DNA from 3 places in the Methylobacterium sp. Leaf466 genome. Region 2 is predicted to be linked to each of the others. Evidence: predicted binding sites of a transcription regulator. Region 2 holds the regulator's gene; each other region holds the start of a gene.
The links. The regulator LexA, encoded in region 2, represses DNA repair genes until DNA is damaged. The targets are predictions, from matches to a motif close to TGTTCNNNNTGTGTTCNG.

Region 1 (2,263 bases), on a different contig from region 2:
CAGATCTTCGGGTCGTCGCACCTGAGCCAGGCGGTGGTCCAGCAGGCGGCCATGGCGAGCGGGGTCGCCTCGCCGGTCCTGCGCCAGATGATGCCGATGGTGGCGGGCATGGTGGTGGCCGGCATCGTCCACCTGATGCTCAACCAGCCGCAAGCGACACCCGCCCCGCCGCCGCCCACTCCGCTGCCCAACGGCTTCTCGCCCGGCGCCTATTGGTCCGAGATGATGAAGGTCTGGAGCAGCGCGATGGCCCCGCCCGCCGCCGTGGAGGCCAAGCCCCGCCGTGCCGGGGCGGCGGCCCTGCCACCGCCCGCGTCCAGGGCGGAGACGAAACCCAACGCGGCCGGGAATCCTTCGGCGGTCGCGGGCGAGCCCTACGCGATCCTGCAGCAGATGTTCGATGCCGGCGTCGAGGCCCAGCAGGAGAACGTCAAGGCGATGCAGTCGCTGTTCGACTCGTTCTGGAAGAGCCCTCGCACGAAGGCCTGACGCGAGACGTCACGGATTCCTGGGCGAGAATCCGAGCTTCGCCGGGATACCGGACCGGCGGCCGGCTATTTGTTGATCATGGCCGTTTCGATCTTCCCGTACATCCCACCCATGTTGCTGGCGTAGCTGTTGATGCCGCCGACCACGGCGAGGAAGATCAGGCCGGCGATCAGCGCATATTCGATCGCCGTGGCGCCACCCTGGGCGGCGCGAAAGCCCCGGGCGGCGCGGAGGATGGTCCGTTTCACGGGAAACACTCCAGGCCGCCCGGCTCCCGGGCGAGTCTCGGCCACAGGCGAAGTCATCGTCTCAGTTTCCCGTGGCGGAGTCAGTGCGTCGTGACCCCTCCTATCACGCCAGGTGTTTCGCTTCGCTTAAGCCATTCCGCGAAACGCAACCTGGAATACCGCTCAGCCTCGTCCGGCTTCCTGGCGCAGGGCGTCGATCCGCTTGGAGGCCTCGGCCTTGTCGAGATCGGGCTCGAACGCCGCAGGCTCGCCGACCTCCTCGGTGAGGGTCTTGAGGTAGGAGGCCTGCGCGCCGGTCATCGGCTCGGAGCCGGTGGTCCACTGGTCGGGGTCCTTGATCCGGTTCGAGGCGTCGCCGCCCTCGGTCTTGGGGTTCGACTGCTTGGGGTCAGCTCGCTCGGAATCCGCCTGCCGGGCGTCGTCCTGCTGGGCGGAGGGCTTCGACTTCGTCATGGCACGCTCACCTTCGTTCATGGAATGTTCTCACCCCAACGTCGGTCGGCGGCGCGGGTTCCGAGGAGGGTGGCCGGACGGCGGGGCGTCCGGCCACGGGCGCCTCAGGCCGCCTCGGCCTTGGGCTGAACCTCGGCGGTGTAATCGTCCATCAGGGTCTTGGTCAGGGTCGCGGGCGTGAACCGGTAGGGGCCGATCTCGGCCACCGGCGTCACCTCGGCGGCCGAGCCGGTGATGAAGCATTCGGAGAAGCCCGCCATCTCCTCGGGACGGATGCGCCGCTCCACCACCTCGACGCCGCGGCGGCGGGCGAGTTCGATCACCGTCTGCCGGGTGATGCCGTTGAGGAACCGGTCGGCGAGCGGCGTGTGGATCACCCCGTCGGCCACGAAGAACACGTTGGCGCCAGTGCATTCGGCGACGTTGTCCTCCCAGTCGAGCATCAGCGCGTCGGCGTAGCCCTTGTTCTCGGCCCGGTGCTTGGAGATCGTGCAGATCATGTAGAGGCCCGCCGCCTTGGAGGCGGAAGGGGCGGTGCGCGGGTCGGGCCGGCGGTAGTCGGCGAGATCCAGGCGGATGCCCTTCATCTTGGTCTGCGGATCGAAGTAGCTCGGCCATTCCCAGGCGGCGATGGCGAGGTGGATGGTGTTGGCCTGGGCCGCCACCCCCATCATCTCCGAGCCGCGCCAGGCGACGGGGCGCAGGTAGGCGTCCGACAGGCCGCTGGTGCGCAGCACCAGCTCCTTGGCCGCCACGATCTCGGCGACGGTGTGGGGGATCTTGAAGTCGAGGAGTTCGGCCGAACGGATCAGGCGGGCGGCATGCGCCTCGCTCTTGAAGATCGCGCCGCCGTAGGCCCGCTCGCCCTCGAACACCGACGAGCCGTAGTGCAGCCCGTGGCTGAGCACGTGGATCTTGGCCTCCCGCCACGGCACCAGCACGCCGTCGAACCAGATGGTGCCCTCACGCTGGTCGAACGGGATCATGGACATGGCGACGGGTTCCTCGGCAGGGAGAGTTCGGCGCGGCGAGCGCGATCGATGCGCCGGGCCATCCGGGAGATCGGCGGATGC
Region 2 (2,263 bases):
CGCGAGCGTGACCGCGCGGCCCTCCATCGTGGTGAAGGCCCGATCGAGCCGGTCGAGGCGCCCGCCCACGAGGGCGAAGAGATAGGCGGGCTTCGGGTGGGGATCGTGCCAGACGGCATGATGGCGACCGGGGCCCGCCTCGCCGGCCTTCACCAGGTTGCCGTTGCCGAGCAGCACCGGCGCCTCGTCGCGGTCCGCCTCGATCCGGGTGGTGCAGACCGACAGGACATCCGGCCTGTCGAGGAGGTAGGTGATCCGGCGGAAGCCGTCGGCCTCGCATTGGGTGCAATAGACCCCGTTCGACCGGTAGAGCCCCATGAGCCGGGTATTGGCGGACGGGTCGATCCGGGTCTCGATCTCCAGGGTGAAGGGCGCCCGGGGCGGATCGGCGATGGTCAGGCCGGTGGCATCGACGGAAAAGGATCCCGCGTCGAGCACCCTGCCGTCGAGGGCGATGCGGACGAGGACGAGGTCCTCGCCGTCGAGCACCAACGGTGAGCCGATGCGGCCGGCCGGGTTGGGACGCAGGCCGAGGCGGGAGACCACCCGGGTCGCGGTGGGATGCAGCACGACGTCGAGGTCGACCCGGTCGATGAGGTGGTCGCTCGGCCGGTAGTCCTCCAGGCGGACCAGGGTCGGCATGTCGGTGCGCATCACGGATCAGTCTTCCTGCGGTGGCGACCGGAGCGGCCGTGTTCGGGTCTGCGGGCACCGTCCGGCGTTGCGGCGGTTTCCCCGAGCCCGGTCGAGATCTCCGTCTTCTCGCATGAGGTCGCCGACCATTCACAGCGCCGCGACCCGTATCCCGTGGGCGCCGCCGGCCCGCCGCCGCGACGGCGAGCGGCGTCCGTTTCCTCCGGATCGATCACGACACGGGTCGGATCGGAACCCTTGCAGAACACTTAAAGAACGGCTAGCCTGTTCGTGATTTGTTTCTGCGATGTCGTGTCGCGGTTGGTGTCGCGAGAGTGTGGGTCGTCGGATGTTGACGCGCAAGCAATTGGATCTGCTGCAGTTCATACAGCAGAGGATGCAGGAGAGCAGTGTTCCTCCCTCCTTCGACGAGATGAAGGACGCGCTCGACCTCAAGTCGAAATCCGGCATCCACCGTCTCATCACCGCCCTCGAAGAGCGGGGCTTCCTGCGGCGCCTGCCCAATCGCGCCCGGGCGATCGAGGTGATCCGGATGCCCGAGAGCCTCGGCGGCACCATGCCGGCCCGGTCCGAGGCACCGGTCGAGGCACGGCGTTTCACGCCGAGCGTGGTCGAGGGCGGCAAGGGTCGGGACCAGTCGGGACAGAGCCATGTGCCGGTCGCGCGGCCGACCATGGCCAAGCCGCCGATGGCGCGTGTCACCGACGAGGCGGGGCGGCCGGTGATGGTGCCGGTGATGGGGCGGATCGCTGCGGGAACACCGATCTCGGCGATCCAGGAGCAGAGCCACACCATCGCGATGTCGCCGGACTTCCTGTCGGGCGGCGAGCATTACGCCCTCGAAGTGCGCGGTGACTCGATGGTGGAGGCCGGCATCCTCGACGGCGACCTTGTGGTCATCCGCAAGCAGGAGACCGCCAACACCGGCGACATCATCGTCGCGCTGATCGACGACGAGGAAGCGACCCTGAAGCGCCTGCGCCGCCGCGGTTCGTCCATCGCCCTGGAGGCGGCCAACCCCGCCTACGAAACCCGGGTGCTCGGCCCCGACCGCGTTCGCATCCAGGGTCGCCTGGTCAGTCTCGTGCGGCGCTACTGAAGCCGCTCCGCCGGCGACGACGAAGGGGTGTCGGGTACCGTTTCGTCGTCGGTGGCTTCCGGTGCCGTCACCGGGTCCGGCGTGGGTGCCGGGCTTGGCGCCACCGTGGACGGGCGCCAGGGTTTGGTGACGCCGGGCGCACGCGCGGTCGTCAGTGTCGGTGCCCCGTCCGTCAGGCGGATCGCAGTGGCGCCGTGGTCCCGCAAAAAGCGTCTGTCGACGATGACGGCGGCGGCACAAGCAGTCGGCGCTTCGAGACGCGAGATCAGGATATCCGCCCGGACGCAGTCCTCGCGAAAGCCGCGGCGGTCCTTGAGCAGCGCGATGCGGCGGCCGTCCTGCGCCTCCATCGTGCAGCCGAGCCGGTCGCAGCGCGCCGGGGATGCGGCGATGACGTCCGTGGCCTGGCGCGAATCGCCTTCCGCCTTCAGCCATTGCTCCATGACGAAGGCCGGCGGTCGCCCGAGCGCGGCCAGGCGGCCCGACCGGTCGCGAACGGCGGCTCCCGCG
Region 3 (2,263 bases), on a different contig from region 2:
GGCGCGTCGAGGCGGACGTCCTCGGCACGGATCTGGCCGGTCCGGCCGGTCCTGGTGGCGATGGTGGTGACCACCAGTTGGCGGATGGCGAGGTCGTCGACGGCGAGCCCGTCCTCGCCGGTGAGGGGGGCTGCCGGCAGCATCACGCTGTCGCCGTCGGTCACCGGCAGGCGCAATTCTGCCCGGCCGATACGGGTCTCGGTGAAGCGGATCTCGCCGGAGAGGAGCGGCGTCAGCCCGATCTCGGCCTTGACGAAGCCGAGGTCGACGGACGGCCTGTCGGTGTCCCGGGCGTCGCCCAGCGAGAGCCGGTCGAGGCGCAGCCGCGGCGAGGGCAGGAACCGCACCCCGATCCGCCCCTCGCTGCGGGCGGGAAGACCGACGGACCGCGAGATCGCCCGGTCGACCAGGGTGCGGTACTCCTCCCAGGGGAAGAACGGCGGGATCGCCAGGGCCGCCACCAGGATGACGATGACGGCGCCCGCGACCGCGGTCAGGATGTCACGCACCAGTCTCTGTTCCCGTGTCGCCCGCGTCGCCGGGCCGGTTCACGGGGCTCGACGATGGATCGCACCCGGCCGCATCCACGGCGCGGCGCCACATCTCGCGTCCCCGGGCCTGCGCATAGCACACGGGCCGGGGGCGCGCTTCAGTGCCGGGCCTCAGCGCCGGGGCGGAACGACGATCGTCGGCGCGGGTGCCGCGCGGAAGGCGTCGTTGCGCTGGATCTGCATGCGCATCTGGTTGTTCTCGAACTGCTGCTGCTGCTGGATGCCGCGGATCTGGCTCTGGTTGGAGAGCCGCTCGTTCGTGGCGTTCAGGCTGTCGGGGTTGCCCGACAACTGGGCGAGCGCCGGGCTGGCGGCGGCGAGGAACAGGGCGGTGGCGAGGGATAGGCGCATGGGTCGGTCCTGACTGACTCGAGGCTCGGATGAGGCGGCGACTGGGCTCGATGTGTCGACGCGGGGGCGGGAATCCAAGTTCCACGCAGGCGCGAAGAGTACCCCCGCGTGGTCGCAGCCTGGACGCCGGGCGCGGGCGCCGCGCCCTCGACGCCGTTCGCGTTTTGGTCCAGGGAAGCGGGCATGACACAGCATCCCGGCGCGGCGCCCGCGCCCGCTCCGACCTCGCAAACCGGTTCTTCCATCGCCGCGCGTGCCATGGCGTCCCTGCGGCCGCAGGGAGAGCCCTATCTCGAGGGGCTCAACCCCGAGCAGCGCCGGGCCGTGGAGACCACCGAAGGGCCGGTGCTGGTGCTGGCCGGCGCCGGCACGGGCAAGACGCGGGTGCTCACCACCCGCATCGCCCACCTCGTCGCCACCGGCCGGGCGCGGCCCTACGACATCCTGTCGGTGACCTTCACCAACAAGGCCGCCCGCGAGATGAAGCTGCGCATCGGCGCGCTGATCGGCCCGGCGGGCGAGGGCATGCCCTGGCTCGGCACCTTCCACGCCATCGGCACCAAGATCCTGCGCCGCCACGCCGAGCTCGTCGGCCTGAAGTCCGACTTCACCATCCTGGGGATGGACGACCAGCTGCGCCTGATGAAGCAGGTCATCGCCGACCAGGGTATCGACGAGAAGCGCTGGCCGGCCCGCGCCCTGTCCTCCACCATCGACGGCTGGAAGAACCGGGGCCTCTCGCCCGAGCAGGTGCCGCCGGGAGAGGCGCAGGCCTTCGCCTTCGGCAAGGGCGGCGCCCTCTACACCGCCTACCAGGCCCGGCTCGCCACCCTCAACGCGGCGGATTTCGGCGACCTGCTGCTGTTGTGCCTCAAGCTCTGGCGCGAGAACCCGGACGTGCTCGAGACCTACCAGCAGCGCTTCCGCTACATCCTCGTGGACGAGTACCAGGACACCAACGTCGCCCAGTACCTGTGGCTGCGGCTGCTGGCGCTGGGCCACCGCAACGTCGCCTGCGTCGGCGACGACGACCAGTCGATCTACGGCTGGCGCGGGGCCGAGGTCGACAACATCCTGCGGTTCGAGCACGACTTCCCCGGCGCCACCGTGGTGCGGCTGGAACGCAACTACCGCTCCACCGGCCACATCCTCTCGGCCGCCTCGGGGCTCATCGCCAAGAACGAGGGCCGTCTCGGCAAGACCCTGCGCACGGAGGACGTGGCCGGCGAGAAGGTCACGGTCTCGGGCGCCTGGGATTCGGAGGAGGAGGCCCGCCAGCTCGGCGAGGCGATCGAGGGCCTGCAGGCCAGGAACCACCCGCTGTCCGAGATCGCGGTGCTGGTGCGGATCTCGGCGCAGAT

Region 1: the regulator LexA is predicted to act here: its motif matches at 1,205-1,222, upstream of ASG59_RS10815 (DUF3072 domain-containing protein).
Region 3: the regulator LexA is predicted to act here: its motif matches at 1,057-1,074, upstream of ASG59_RS17175 (UvrD-helicase domain-containing protein).

The regions. Positions count from the first base shown of each region.
Region 1 covers NZ_LMRC01000023.1:268,693-270,955, forward strand. Annotated here, with positions in the region: gene ASG59_RS10805 (DUF937 domain-containing protein) at 1-489, shown strand, start outside; gene ASG59_RS10810 (Flp family type IVb pilin) at 555-737, opposite strand; gene ASG59_RS10815 (DUF3072 domain-containing protein) at 900-1,190, opposite strand; gene ASG59_RS10820 (branched-chain amino acid aminotransferase) at 1,295-2,182, opposite strand.
Region 2 covers NZ_LMRC01000012.1:122,466-124,728, reverse strand. Annotated here, with positions in the region: gene pepN (aminopeptidase N) at 1-654, opposite strand, end outside; gene lexA (transcriptional repressor LexA) at 983-1,753, shown strand; gene ASG59_RS06945 (ComEC/Rec2 family competence protein) at 1,747-2,263, opposite strand, start outside.
Region 3 covers NZ_LMRC01000034.1:215,644-217,906, reverse strand. Annotated here, with positions in the region: gene ASG59_RS17185 (AsmA family protein) at 1-509, opposite strand, end outside; gene ASG59_RS17180 (hypothetical protein) at 663-902, opposite strand; gene ASG59_RS17175 (UvrD-helicase domain-containing protein) at 1,086-2,263, shown strand, end outside.